Regions from separate parts of the Massilia sp. X63 genome, predicted to be linked through region 2. Evidence: predicted binding sites of a transcription regulator. Region 2 holds the regulator's gene; the other holds the start of a gene.
What was found. The regulator sigma-54, encoded in region 2, starts transcription at its own class of promoters, with help from an activator protein. The targets are predictions, from matches to a motif close to TGGCANGNAANCTGCTTT.
Positions count from the first base shown of each region.

Region 1: AB3347_RS08635 (PEP-CTERM sorting domain-containing protein) is a predicted target of sigma-54. The motif match lies at 4,726-4,743, and genes of this name have one in related genera.

Region 1 covers NZ_JBFTEF010000003.1:347,672-354,801, reverse strand. The annotation lists gene prsT (XrtA/PEP-CTERM system TPR-repeat protein PrsT) at 1-1,888, shown strand, start outside; gene AB3347_RS08650 (PEP-CTERM/exosortase system-associated acyltransferase) at 1,951-2,823, shown strand; gene AB3347_RS08645 (PEP-CTERM/exosortase system-associated acyltransferase) at 2,854-3,723, shown strand; gene AB3347_RS08640 (ThiF family adenylyltransferase) at 3,716-4,543, opposite strand; gene AB3347_RS08635 (PEP-CTERM sorting domain-containing protein) at 4,793-5,659, shown strand; gene AB3347_RS08630 (GAF domain-containing protein) at 5,758-6,498, opposite strand; gene AB3347_RS08625 (nucleotidyltransferase family protein) at 6,630-7,130, opposite strand, start outside.
Region 2 covers NZ_JBFTEF010000011.1:100,163-107,292, reverse strand. The annotation lists gene AB3347_RS19815 (SIS domain-containing protein) at 1-800, shown strand, start outside; gene AB3347_RS19810 (KdsC family phosphatase) at 812-1,354, shown strand; gene lptC (LPS export ABC transporter periplasmic protein LptC) at 1,380-1,979, shown strand; gene lptA (lipopolysaccharide transport periplasmic protein LptA) at 2,010-2,570, shown strand; gene lptB (LPS export ABC transporter ATP-binding protein) at 2,567-3,352, shown strand; gene AB3347_RS19790 (RNA polymerase factor sigma-54) at 3,368-4,852, shown strand; gene raiA (ribosome-associated translation inhibitor RaiA) at 4,912-5,265, shown strand; gene AB3347_RS19780 (enoyl-CoA hydratase/isomerase family protein) at 5,417-6,502, shown strand; gene rapZ (RNase adapter RapZ) at 6,538-7,130, opposite strand, start outside.

The DNA.
Region 1 (7,130 bases), on a different contig from region 2:
GGTCGCCCCCGATCACATGCCGAGCGTGCTGCTGGCCGGCGCCGTGGAGCTGAACCTGGGCTCTACCCAGCAGGCCGAGCAGCACCTGCGCAAATACCTCGAAGCGAACCCGAACAATGTCTATGCGCGCAAGCTGCTGGCACAGGTATTCCTGAAGTCCGGCCAGCCCGCCGAGGCGACCGCGGTGCTGGCCCCGGCCCTGAAGGACAGCGGCAAGGACGCCCAGTTGCTGGCGCTGACCGGCCAGTCCTACCTGCAGTCGCGCGACTTTGCCAAGGCCTCCGCCTACCTGGAGCAGGCCAGCGCGCTGGCGCCGGGTGCGGCCAGCATCCGCACCTCGCTGGGCCTGTCGAAGATGGGCCAGGGCAACGTCGACCAGGCGATCGGCGAACTGGAACGCGCCGCCACGCTCGACCCGAAATCCACCGACGCCGGCTTCGCCCTGGTGCAGGCCGAGATGCGCCGCGGCCAGCACGACAAGGCCCTGGCGGCGGTGCAGGCGCTCGAGAAGGCGCAGCCGGACAACCCGGCGGTCCACAACATGAAGGGCGGCGTCTACCTCGGCAAGCAAGACCTCAAGAACGCGCGCGCCAGCTTCGAGAAAGCGGTCGCGCTGAACCCGACCTTCTTCCCGGCCGTGTCGAACCTGGCAAGCATCGACATCGCCGAGAAGAATCCGGCCGGCGCCAAAAAGCGCTTCGAGGCGCTGCTGGCCAAGGACAAGAAGAACGCCGACGCGATGAGCGCGCTGGCGGCACTCGAACTGCAGCAGGGTCGTCCGGAAGGCGCCACCACCTGGCTGGAGAAAGCCCAGGCGGAAAACCCGGCCGCGATCGCACCGGCAATCAAGCTCGGCACCCACTACCTGCGCAACAAGCAGGCCGACAAGGCACTGGCGCTGGCGCGCAAGATGCTGTCCGTGAACCCGTCCAGCCCGGAGTTGCTGGACCTGATGGGCCAGGCGCAGATCGCGACCAAGGACAATACCGGCGCGCTCGAGTCGTACAGCAAGCTGGCGGCAGCGGTGCCGAAGTCGCCGATGGCGCAGATGCGCCTGGCCGCGGTCAACATGCTGATGAAGAACGACACGGCCGCGGCCGAGAACCTGAAGCGCGCCCTGTCGCTCGATCCGAAGTTCATGCAGGCTCGCCTGGCCCAGGTCGAACTGGCGATGCGCGGCGGTAAACCGGACGAGGCCCTGGCGATCGCACGCCAGATCCAGAAGGACGAGCCGAAATCGCCGCTCGGTTTCCAGGTAGAGGGCGAACTGATGCAGGGCCAGCAGAAGTTGGCGCCGGCGCTGGCGGCCTATGAGAAGGCCTATGCGCTGAGCAATGCTCCGGTCCACCTGATCAAGATCAGCGAAGTGCTGAAGCAGAGCGGCAAGGAAGGCGAAGCCCAGGCCCGCCTGGCGAAGTACCAGGCCGCCAATCCGAAGGACCAGATGGTCGGCCTGCTGGTTGCCGACGGCTACTTGGCCAAGCGCCAGTTCAAGCAGGCCATCACCAGCCTTGAAAGCATCGTCAAGGTCAATCCGTCGAACGCGGCGGCGCTCAATAACCTGGCCTGGGCCTACCAGCAGGAGAAGGACGCGCGCGCCCTGCCGACCGCCGAGCAGGCCTACAAGCTGGCCGGCCAGAACCCGGCCATCATGGATACGCTGGGCTGGATCCTGGTGGAGAAAGGCGACACCGCACGCGGCCTGGACCTGCTGCGCAAGGCCGTTGCCGCGGTGCCGGATGCCGAGGATGTGCGCTACCACCTGGCGGCGGCCCTCGCCAAGTCCGGCGACAAGGCGGGCGCCCGCAAGGAACTCGAGAAGGCGCTCGCATCCGGCAAGCCCTTCGCCATGATGGACGAGGCCAAATCACTGATGCGCCAGCTGTAAGCCGATACGACGGCGGCCACGGCTGCCGTCGTCCCTTTGTAATGAGGCCCCAGGGCATGACCATGAATTCCATTACCCAGCAACGAGAGTGCGATCCGGTTCGCAGCGGTTTCTTGAGCCGGCTTGTCGAGCGTTTCAGCGGCAAGCGTGACGTACTGATTCCCTACTTTACCTTCAAGAGGGTATTGAAGGGGAATATGGAATCCTACGTGCTCAAGGAGATCTACAAGCTGCGCTACGACGTGTATTGTCTGGAGCGGCATTATCTCGAAGCGAGCGAATTCGAGGACGGCCAGGAAACCGACGACTACGACGATTGCTCGATCCATTTCGCCGCCTATACCCTTGCCAACGACATCGTCGGCACCGTGCGCCTGGTACAGCCGCACGAGGGCCAAACCTATCCTTTCGAGTCGCATTGCACAACCTTTCCGGGATTCGAATATCCGGCGCGGGACAACGCGGCCGAGATCTCGCGCCTGGTCGTCAAGAAGACCTACCGCCGGCGCCGAGGCGACTCGATGGAGGGTATTTCGCAGGATTTCGTGGAAAAAGGCAGCACGAAGACGATTCAACCGCGTTCAACCGTGCGGCGCGACAAGCGCGGCAATAGTCCGCTATTATTGCTCGGCATGTATAGAGAGATGTACCGCTATAGCCGTCAGAACGGAATTCGTTACTGGTACGCGGCTATGGAACGGTCACTGGCGCGCTCGCTGGAAAAGATGGGATTCAGGTTTGTGCCGATCGGGCCCCAAGTCGATTACTACGGTCCGGTCACTCCTCACATGGCCGATCTGGACGAACTGCTCGGGCGTTTAAAGAGAGAAAACAAGTTCCTGGCTGCCTGGTTCAACGATGAACCAATCCCCCTGTGGATCCTGGTGAAAACCATGGTCGGCAATTATCTGGAGGGGCGCTTCAGGAAAAAATAACCAGGGTCCAAGACTGGACAAAAACTACAGATGGACAACGGAAAAGCACGCGTCGATCCTGACGCCTTCCTGTCCCGTGTTGAGTTCGGGGCACACCAGGAAACAATCGATCACGTCAATCGCAAGATTTTCCGGGCTTACCGGGGCGGCCACAGCGGCGCCATCCCGGGCGATATTTTCAGGCTACGGCATCAGGTGTATTGCCTGGAATGCGCCTTCCTCCAGGCCGAGCAATACGTCGACGGCATGGAGCTCGACGACTACGACGACGTTTCCACCCACTTCGCGGCATACACGCTGGACGAAAAGCTGGTCGGGGCCGTGCGCCTGGTGCAGCCGGACGCCCCCAAGCCCTACCCCTTCGAACTGCACTGCGAAGTCTTCAGCGATTTCGAGATGCCCGACCGCGAACAATCGGCCGAGATCTCGCGCTTGGTGGTCAAGAAGAGCCACCGGCGCCGGCGTGCCGACAGCGTGCTGGGCATCCCCGGTTTCCTGCCGAGCCACCACCACGATCCTGCCGACGATTTCGACCCGGCCGTCGACCGGCGCGACCGCACCTCACCCATGTTACTGCTGGGAATGTACCGTGAAATGTTCCGCCATAGCCAGGACAGCGGCATCCGCTACTGGTATGCGGCAATGGAGCGCTCGCTCGCGCATGCGCTGAAGAAAATGGGCTTTCGCTTCATGGCAATCGGCCCCGAAGCGAATTATTACGGCGCCGTCACGCCCTACGTGCTCGACCTGCACGATCTCGGACGCAAGCTGCGTCAAAGCAACCCGACACTGGCGGCCTGGTTCAACGAGAAGCCGCCCGTGGTCGAGCACAGTTACCCATCCCGCGTGCACGTGGTGCGCAATCAGGAACTGGGCAATACGCCCAACGATATCAACTAGCGATATTCACCAGCTTGGTGACGTGGTTGCGGAAGCTGTGGATCACCATGTTCGGCGCCGACGGCACTTCCATGCCAGCCAGCATGTCGTGCATCATCGCCATGGCCAGCGCCGCCACCGAGAAACTGCCGACCGCAATCTGTGACGCCGGGCAGGCGGTTCCGTCTTCCATGATGGTCAATGCCTTGGCCACCTCTTCCATCACCTGGCGGTCCAGGTGCGCGCCGATGCGGCCCATCACGCGCTGGAACACCGCGGTATAGCTCAGGTTGCCTTCGGCCGCAGCGGCTTCCACGTCGCGCTGCAGGATGGCCGGCAGCGAATTGCCCGAACCCGGCGGGAAATACATCACTCCGGCGCCGAAGCCGATGTTCATCGCCGTGAAGATCGGCTTGCCGCGCGCCGCCGCATTACCGTGCAGGGCCAGCACCGCTTCCAGGTCGACGAAATCGATGGTGTCGAAGATCAGGTCGGCCTGGCTGACCAGGTCGGCCGCATTGTTCTTGTCGAGCATGGCCACATGCGCCTCGACCTTCGCTTCCGGATTGATCCGCAGGATGTGCTTCTTCAGTGCTTCGACCTTGGGCGTGCCCACGTCGTCGAAATCGAAGAACTGGCGGTTCAGGTTATGCGCGTCGACGGTATCGCCGTCGATCAGCATGAAATTCTGGAAGCCGGTACGGGCGGCGCAGATCACCGGTCCGCTGCCGAGTCCACAGCCCGCGAACAGGACTCGCGCATTGCGGATCTTGTCCTGGGTGTCCTGGGCAATGTAGCCGCTGTTGCGCGTAACAAAGTTATCGTAATTGAAATTGGCCATGGCATCTCTTTGTTCGGTGAAAGTGTAGATATCGTAGTGCAATTTTGTTCAAAATGCGACGCTTATGTGAAGTACTTCACTGTCGGGTTTCCTTACAAATGTTTCCTGGAAACGCCAGGAACTAACAATGCCAGCAGGAAATGTGAAATTTAATCAATGGTTTAGCACATCTTCTTAAGGGCTGGCACGGCTCATGCTTAGTGTTCTTGTGTCGGAGTCGTGTACAACAACTTGTGAGGAATGAACCAAATGAACATCAAGAAAATCTCGGGAATCATCGCTGGTGTCGCAATGGCTGCTGCCGTGTCCGCTCCTGCTAGCGCAGTTACCCTGGTCGCCGGGGACCTGAAGATCACCATCAACGCCTTCGACGCAGGTACCGTCGGCTACGGTGACACCCAAGGCACGAAATGCACGACCATTGCAGCGTGCGACGCTGCGGCTTCGCAGCCAGCCCCGAACGCCGTTGGTAGCGAAGATACCTGGGGTATCTTCTCGGTGCAGAGCATCTCGCGCGTGTCGGACGGCAGCCTGATCTGGGCCATCGGCCAGAACGGTGAATACATGACCGGCATGTTCGGCGGCATCAAGGATACCTACGTCGAAGTGAACGGCCAGATCTCGCCAACCACCTTGGCGCTGGGCACCGGCGGCTGGCTGAACATGTACCTGACCGGGTCCAACTATAACGCTTCCTACGGTCCGAACGGCCGTCTGGGCGAGTTCGGCTACAAGGGCATCACCGACGTCGGCGGCTCCCTGGCCCTGTCGGCCGTGTTCGGCCCCGGCGCGCTGGGCGGCGAGCCGCAGTACTCGTACATCTCGAGCTTCGCCAACAACTCGATCTCGGGTGGCGGCCAGGGCTTCCTGGACGTGACCGGCGGCTCGATGAAAGGCCTGTTCGACACCAACGCCCAGGTCGACCCGAACGGCAACATGCACGACCTGTTCCTGAAGGTCACCTACGGCCAGACCGGCCGCTCGGCAGAATACGGCTGGACTGTCGACGCTACCGGCGACGTGCAGGGCAACGTTCCGGAACCAGGCTCGCTGGCCCTGCTGGGCCTGGGCTTCGCCGGCCTGGCTGGCCTGCGCCGCCGCAAGGCTGCCAAGTAATCTGGCACATCGTTCCCGCCCCGGCGGGAACGGTCCAAGGCCGGAAAAAAGGCCGGATCCCTCGGGGATCCGGCCTTTTTCCATTGCAGGGCGACGTGTCAGTCGGCGCGCCCGGATTGCTGGATCGCCCCGCCCAACTGGCCGATCAGTTCGGTGGCGGCGCTGACGATCTGGCCCGGCGCGAAGCCGGCCCGCGTCATCTCTTTATAGAACGAGCGCGCCAGGATGCGCGCTACCTCTTCCGGGTTCTGGTAGGCGGTATCGGCGACGGCTCCACCGTCCGCCCCCGCGCGCTCGCGCGCCTCGCGCACCAGGGCCATCTGGGCGAAGCGCGAGGCCAGCAGGCGCTGCAACTGAATGACCTGGACCGATTTGCCGATGAACAGCGCGGTCACTTCGAGCAATTGCAGCTCGCTCTCACTGAAAGCGGCGCCGCTGACATTGAGCACACCGACGATGCGGCCGTCGATGCGCACCGGCGCCGACATCAGGGCCGGCACGGCCGCGCGCCGGCGCCGTGCCAGGCCGGCGAATTCGGAACGGCCGATGTCGTCCACCAGCAAGGCCCGGCCGCTGGCCAGTACCTGGCCGCAGATGCCCTCGCCGCTGCCGACCAGGGCGTCGGCGGCTTCCGGCGACATATCGCCGGCGCTGGCACACAGGCGCATGCGCAGGTCGTCCGCCGTTTCGCTGTTGAGCAACATGACTGAACAGCTGGTGGCGCCGACCAGGCGCCGGGCCAATTCGGCGTGTCTCGCCAGGTTGTCGTCGAGTGAGCCGCTGGCGAGCAACGCCTGCACGTCCTGCAGTCGCACCAGCTGCTTCGCATCATTGGTCATGGGCCGCCTCTCAAGGTCAACACGCTGCCGGCCGGACGCCGCCGATTGATGATAATTTAATTCAATCTTTACAACAAGCGCTGCGCTTGCCGGGCGCGCCGAAAGCACGCACGCTCTGCCGGGACAGCTTCTTACACCAGCTGCGGCGGCTCCTGCGGCTGGCGTGGCGATATGAAGGCCTTGTGGAACAGGTGGCGCGCCAGCATCGGCGGCGGCATGCGCAGCCAGTTTCCGCGCAGGTAGAGCGCGTTCAGCGCGGCCGGCGCGAGGCGGCCGGCGCAGCTGGGATGGGGCGGCTGCAACGCGCGCAGGAACAGCGCATCCATCAAGGCCAGCAAGGGCCTGCCCGGGCTGCCGGCCGTGTGCGCCTCGGCCAGCACGGCGGCGGGCACCGGCGTGCCGAGCAGGCGCACGCCGTAACGCAGCGCGTAGAACAGCGGGCGCGCGAGCTGGAGCCGCACGGCGCGCGCGACCAGGCCTTCCCAGAAACCCGGCGCGGCCCCGAAATGCTGCAGCAGCCGGTGGATGTCGAGCAGGTCGCGCAACCCGTGGTGCCACTCGCCTTCGGAGAACAGGTGCACCGCGCTGTGCAGCACCATGTCGTGCGGGGCCAGGGTCCACAGGCCTGCGTC
Region 2 (7,130 bases):
GCCGCAAGATTGCCGCCACCCTGGCCTCGACCGGCACCCCGGCCATGTTCGTGCACCCGGGCGAAGCCGCCCACGGCGACCTCGGCATGGTGACCACGCACGACGTGTTCATCGCGATCTCGAATTCGGGCGAATCGTCCGAGCTGCTGGAAATCCTGCCGGCCGTCAAGCGCATGGGCACGCCCGTCATCGCGATGACCGGCAAACCGCATTCGCGTCTCGCCAAGCTGTCCGAGATCCACCTCGATATTTCGGTAGCCAAGGAAGCCTGCACCCTGAACCTGGCCCCGACCACCAGCACCACCGTCACCCTGGCGATGGGCGACGCGCTGGCCGTGGCGCTGCTGGATGCGCGCGGCTTCCGCGAGGAAGATTTCGCGATGTCGCACCCGGGCGGCGCCCTCGGCCGCCGCCTGCTGACCCACGTGCGCGACGTGATGCGCAGCGGCGACGCGGTGCCAAGCGTGACGCCCGACACCGCGCTGACCCGCGCGCTGCTCGAGATCAGCCAGAAGGGCATGGGCATGACCGCCGTCGTCGACGAACAGCAGCGCCCGGTCGGCGTGTTCACCGACGGCGACCTGCGCCGCTTGATCGAGCGCGTGACCGACTTTTCCAACATCACGATCCGCGACGTGATGCACGCGAACCCGCGCCGCGTCCATCCGGAACAGCTGGCGGTCGATGCCGTCGCCGTGATGGAAGAATTCCGCATCAACCAGATGCTGGTCGTCGATGCCGACGACCGCCTGGTCGGCGCGCTCCACATCCACGACCTGACCCGCGCGAAGGTCATCTAATGAGTGATCTGATGAGTAGCCTGGACACTTCGCTGCCGCACATGCAGCGCGCCGCGCGCGTAAAAGTCATGATCTTCGACGTCGACGGCGTGCTCACCGACGGCAGCCTGACCTACGGCCCGGAAGGCGAGGTCACCAAGACCTTCAACGTGCTCGACGGCCTCGGCATCCAGCTGCTGAACAAGACCGGCGTGCAGACCGCCATCATCAGCGCGCGCAAGTCGCCGATCGTGGTCAAGCGCGCTGCCGACCTGGGCATCTCGCACGTCTACCAGGGCATCCACGACAAGCGGGTCGGCTTCGCGGAGTTGCTGGCGGCCACCGGCGTCACGCCGGAAGAATGCGGCTACATCGGCGACGACGTGATCGACCTGCCGCTGTTCACCCGCGTCGGCTTTGCCGTCACCGTGCCCTCGGGCCATCCGGAAGTGCAGCACCGCGCCCACTACGTCACCAGGAACGCGGGCGGCCGCGGCGCCGTACGCGAAGTGTGCGACCTGGTGATGCGCGCGCAGGGCACCTACGAGCAGGCGCTGGCGCCGTATTTTGCATAAGCAAGCGTTCGCATAACGACAAACCATGGTCACCTACAAGCGCACTGCCCACCGCTGGAAGCTCCTGGCGATCATGCTGATCGCGACCTTCCTCGCCTTCGGCAGCTTCTGGCTGGTGCAGGTCATGGAGCGCGAGGACGACGACGCCCGCCTCGGCGGGCCGATGAGCGAACCGGACTACATCGTCGAGAACTTCTCCTTCGTGCGCATGACGAAGGAGGGCAAGCCGAGCTACGTGGTGTCGGGCAAGCGCCTGGCCCACACGCCGCTGGGCGACGTGTCCCAGGTCGAGGCGCCGGTGATGCAGGGCATGACGCCCGGCCGCCCGCGCATGACCATCGTCGCCAACCACGCCCAGATCTACCACGAGGAGCACCGCGTCGAGCTGCTCGGCAAGGTCGACATCCAGCGTCCGGCCACCCCCACCAGCGAAGCGCTGCGGGTGCAGACCGAGGCGCTCACGGTGCTGCCCGACGAAGAAATCCTCAAGACAGGCCAGCCGATCCAGATGCAGCTCGGCGCCGCGACCGTGACCGGCACCGGCATGGTCGCCAACAACGCGACCCAGAAGCTGCACCTCGCCAGCCGCGGCCAGATCGTCTATCCGCCACGTGCGCGCCAGTAAAGGCGCAGCGCGTCAACCAGGACAAGCAACATGAAAAAAATCATCGCAGCCGCATTTCTCAGCCTGGCCGCCTTCGGCGCCTCGGCGGAGCGCGCCGATTCGCTCAAGCAGGCCGTGATCAACTTCGACACGCTCGACGTCGACGAGGTCACGCAGACCCGCATCCTGACCGGCAACGTCGTGCTCACGCGCGGCACGCTGGTGCTCAAATCCGACCGCGCCCTGGTCAAGGAAACGCCGGAAGGTTACATGAGCGTGACGCTCACGGCCAACAGCGGCAAGCTGGCCACCTTCCGCCAGAAGCGCGACGGCGGGGCCGACCTGTGGGTCGAGGGCCAGGCCCAGCGCATCGAATACGACGAGCGCGCCGAGCTGGTGAAGCTGTTCACCAACGCCGAGGTGCGCGAACTGGAGAACGGCCGCATGACCAACGAGATCAAGGGGCCGTTCATCTCCTACGACAACCGCCGCGAAGTCGCGCAGGTGCGCAACGACGCCAGCGGCGCCAGCAAGGTGGGCGGCGGGCGCGGCACCCTGATCATCGCGCCGCGCCGCACCACGGCCCCAGCCAGCGAAGGCGCCAAGCAATGACCGAAGCGATGAGCGCAAGCACGACGACACTGGCGCGCGAAGGCTGCAGCACCCTGATCGTCAAGGGCCTGCAGAAGAGCTACGGCAAGCGCCTGGTGGTGCGCGACGTGTCGCTGCAGGTGGAATGCGGCGAAGTGGTCGGCCTGCTGGGCCCCAACGGCGCCGGCAAGACCACCTCGTTCTACATGATCGTGGGCCTGGTGCCGTCGGACGCCGGCAGCATCGACATCAACGGCACCGACATCTCGAGCCTGCCGATCCACCGGCGTGCGGTGCTGGGCCTGTCCTACCTGCCGCAGGAAGCCTCGGTGTTCCGCAAGCTGACGGTGGAGGAGAACATCCGCGCCGTGCTGGAACTGCAGCGCGTGGACGGCAAGCCGCTGTCCAAGGACCAGATCAACGAGCGCCTCGACACGCTGCTGGCCGAACTGCAGATCGAGAAGCTGCGCGAGAACCCGGCGCTGTCGCTGTCGGGCGGCGAGCGCCGGCGCGTGGAGATCGCGCGCGCGCTCGCGACCAATCCGCGCTTCGTGCTGCTGGACGAACCCTTCGCCGGCGTCGACCCGATCGCGGTGATCGAGATCCAGCGCATCGTGCGCTTCCTGAAGGAGCGCAACATCGGGGTCCTGATCACCGACCACAACGTGCGCGAGACGCTCGGCATCTGCGACCGCGCCTACATCATCAACCAGGGCGCCGTGCTGGCCTCCGGCCGCCCCGACGACATCATCGCCAACGAATCCGTACGGCGCGTGTATCTCGGCGAGCATTTCAGGATGTAATCAAGAGCATCGGGCATGAAACAGTCTCTCCAGCTTCGCACTTCGCAGCACCTGGCGCTCACGCCGCAACTGCAGCAGTCGATCCGGCTGCTGCAGCTGTCCACGCTCGAACTGCACCAGGAGATCGAGCAGATCCTGTCCGACAACCCCTTGCTGGAACGGCTCGACGACCCGCTCGACCGCTCGGTGCGGCTGCTGGCCGACGGCGCGATCAACAACGCGCCGGCCAATGGCGAGGCGCCGCAGCCGCAGCCGGGGCAGGAGCCGCAGGAAGGCGCCAAGCCGGAGGCCGAGGGCGTCGATGACGGCGCCCACGGCGCCGACAGCGCACACGGCGAGGCCGAGGGCGACTGGGGCATGGATGGCGGCGGCGCGCGCGGCAGCGACGACGAAGACGGCCGTCCGCAGCTGGAAGCCGAAGGCATCACGCTGCGCGAACACCTGGCGGAGCAGATCCGCCTGACCGGCTGCGGCACGCGCGACCGCGCGCTGGCCGAACTGGTGATCGACGCGCTCGACGACAACGGCTACCTGGAAGAACCGCTCGACGAGATCCACGCGCGCCTGCCGGCCGAACTCGAGATCGAGATGGACGAGCTGCGCTGCGCGCTGGCGTTGGTGCAGAGCCTGGACCCGATCGGCGTCGGCGCACGCAGCGCGGCCGAATGCCTGGCGCTGCAGATCCGCCGCATGCCGGGCGTGCCCCTGGTGACGCGGCGCCTGGCGCTGAAGATCGTCGAGGGCTATCTCACCTGGTTCGCGCAGCGCGAATACACCAAGCTGAAAAAGGCGCTCGACTGCGACGACGAAGACCTGCGCGAGGTGCAGGCCGTGGTCCGCCAGTGCAACCCGCATCCCGGCGCCGCCTTCGGTGGGGGCGTGTCGGACTACGTGGTGCCGGACGTGATCGTGCGCCGCGCCAAGGACGGCTGGCAGGTAGCGCTCAACCCGGAGGTGATGCCGAAGCTGCGCGTGAACGCCCTGTACGCCAACCTGCTCAAGCAGGGCAGGAGCGAAAGCCAGATGGGCGCGCAGCTGCAGGAAGCCAAGTGGCTGATCAAGAACATGCGCCAGCGTTTCGATACGATCCTGCGCGTTGCCGAGGCAATTGTCGAGCGCCAGCGTAACTTTTTCAGCCACGGTGCGGTTGCCATGCGCCCCCTTGTGTTACGTGAGATAGCTGATACACTAGGCCTACACGAGAGCACAATTTCCCGTGTCACAACGCAGAAATACATGCTGACCCCGCACGGCATGTTCGAGCTGAAGTACTTCTTCGGAAGCCATGTCGCCACCGAAGCGGGGGGAGAAGCCTCCTCGACGGCGATCCGCGCGCTCATTGCGCAATTGACAGGAGCAGAAGACCCTAGGAACCCTTTATCCGACAGCAAGATCGCGGAGATGCTCGGGGAACAAGGTATGGTCATTGCGCGCCGGACGGTTGCCAAGTACCGTGAAGCGCTCAAGATTCCGCCCGTCAGCCTCCGCAAATCCTTGTAATCTGCACTGCCCACACTTGCCTTGTGGCGCGGGCAGCGCGACATCTCAAAGGAGTGTGTATGAACCTCACAATCAGCGGCCACCATCTCGAAGTCACCCCCGCCATCCGTGAATACGTTCAGAATAAGCTCGAGCGCATCACCCGCCATTTCGACCACGTGATCGACACCCACGTGTTCCTCGCCATCGATAACCTTACCGAAAAAGAAAAGCGGCAGAAAGCCGAGATCAATCTCCAGGTATCGGGCAAGGTCCTGCATGTGGCCAGTGCCGCGCAAGACCTCTACGCGGCGATCGACACGCTGATGGACAGGCTGGACAGACAGGTTCTGAAACACAAATCCATGTTGCAAAACCATAATCACGTGGCGCACAAGCGCCTTCCGGACAACGGAGAAGCTGCCGCTGCGTAACGCGTTGTTTGCGAACCAGCCGTAGCACAACAGCAAGGGCGTCTAAGGGGGCGCCCTTTTTGCATCTGTACGGCGCTGTTACTTTTCTGCGCTTCCGGTTTTACGCCGGAGTTCTGTAGAATGCATGTCTTTTCGACCACAGAACACCATCATGACCGACTACGTCCTGACCCGCGTGGCCAATCGCACCGGCGTCATCACGCTCGACCGGCCGAAGGCCCTGAATTCCCTCTCGCTCGACATGGTGCGTTCCCTGACCGCCATCCTGCTGCGCTGGAAAGACGATGCCGGCATCGACGCTGTGGTCATCACCAGCACCAGCGAAAAAGCCCTGTGCGCGGGCGGCGACATCCGCTTCTTCCATGAGATGGGCCATGTGGGCCCGATGGGCGGCAGTGCCCTGCTGGAAGACTTCTTTACCGAAGAATACGCGCTGAACCACCTGATCCATTTCTATCCGAAGCCGTACATCGCGCTGATGGACGGCGTGGTGATGGGCGGCGGCATGGGCATCGCCCAGGGCGGTCCGGATTGCGGCCTGCGCATCGTGACCGAGCGCACCAAGATGGCCATGCCCGAGGTGAACATCGGCCTGTTCCCGGACGTGGGCGGCAGCCACTTCCTGTCGCACGCGCCGGGCCAGCTGGGCCAGTACCTGGGCCTGACCGGCCTGACCATCGGCGCGGCCGACGCGCTCTACGTGGGGCTGGCCGACGTGTTCGTGCCGTCCGCGGCGCTGGCCGGCCTGAACGCGCTGGTCGAGTCGACCCCGGGGGCGGACCTGCCGGCGGCGATCCGCAGCTACGCGGCGCAGTATGCGGCGCAGCTGGGATCGAGCGAGCTGCAGGCGCAGCGCGGCGTGATCGACGCGCATTTCGGCGCCGCCTCGGTGGCCGCGATCATGGCCTCGCTGGCGCGCGACGAGAACCCGTTCGCGCAGAAGGCGCTGAAGGCGATGCGCCAGCGTTCGCCGCTGATGATGTGCGTGACCCGCGAGCTGTTGCTGCGCGGCGCTGCGCTGGACGTGGCGGACTGCCTGCGCATGGAGCGCAACCTGGTGCGCCGCAATTTCGAGCACGGCGAAGTGCTGGAAGGCGTGCGCGCGCTGGTGATCGACAAGGACAATGCGCCGAAGTGGAATCCGGCGACGCTGGAGGAGGTTCTGCCGTCGATGGTGGCGCGCTTCTTCGAGCCGGTGTGGCCGGAGTATGCGCACCCGCTGCGGCATCTGTCCTAGCCAGGCTGGCCGGCTTCGCCGGCCGCGCGCTCAACTCACGCCGACGCGTGCTTCGGCTGCTCGCGATGGCGCACGATCACGCGTTCGGTGGCCCCGAAATAGGCCCCCAGCCGCTCCGCCATGTACACCGAGCGGTGCTGGCCGCCGGTGCAGCCCACCGCCACCGTCAGGTAGGACCGGTTGTCGGTCTTGAACGAGGGCAGCCATTTCTCCACGAAGGCGCGGATGTCTTCCAGCATTTCGGCAGCGCTCGGCTGGGCGTCGAGGAAGGCGATCACCGGAGCGTCCTTGCCCGTGAGCGGGCGCAGCGCCAGGTCGTAATAGGGATTCGGGATGGCGCGCACGTCGAACACGAAGTCGGCGTCCAGCGGCACCCCCACCTTGAAGGCGAAGGATTCGAAGAACAGGGTCAGCGGCGCATGTTCGATGTCGGCCAGTTCCTTGATCCAGGCACGCAGCTTGTTGGCCGACAGTTCCGAGGTGTCGATCACGTGGCCCAGGTTCTCGATCGCCGACAGGCGCTCGCGTTCTTCGGCGATGCATTCGATCAGGGTACGGCGCGAGGCCGGGTTCTCGCCGGGACGCAGCTCGTGCGACAGCGGGTGGCTGCGGCGGGTCTCGGAAAAAC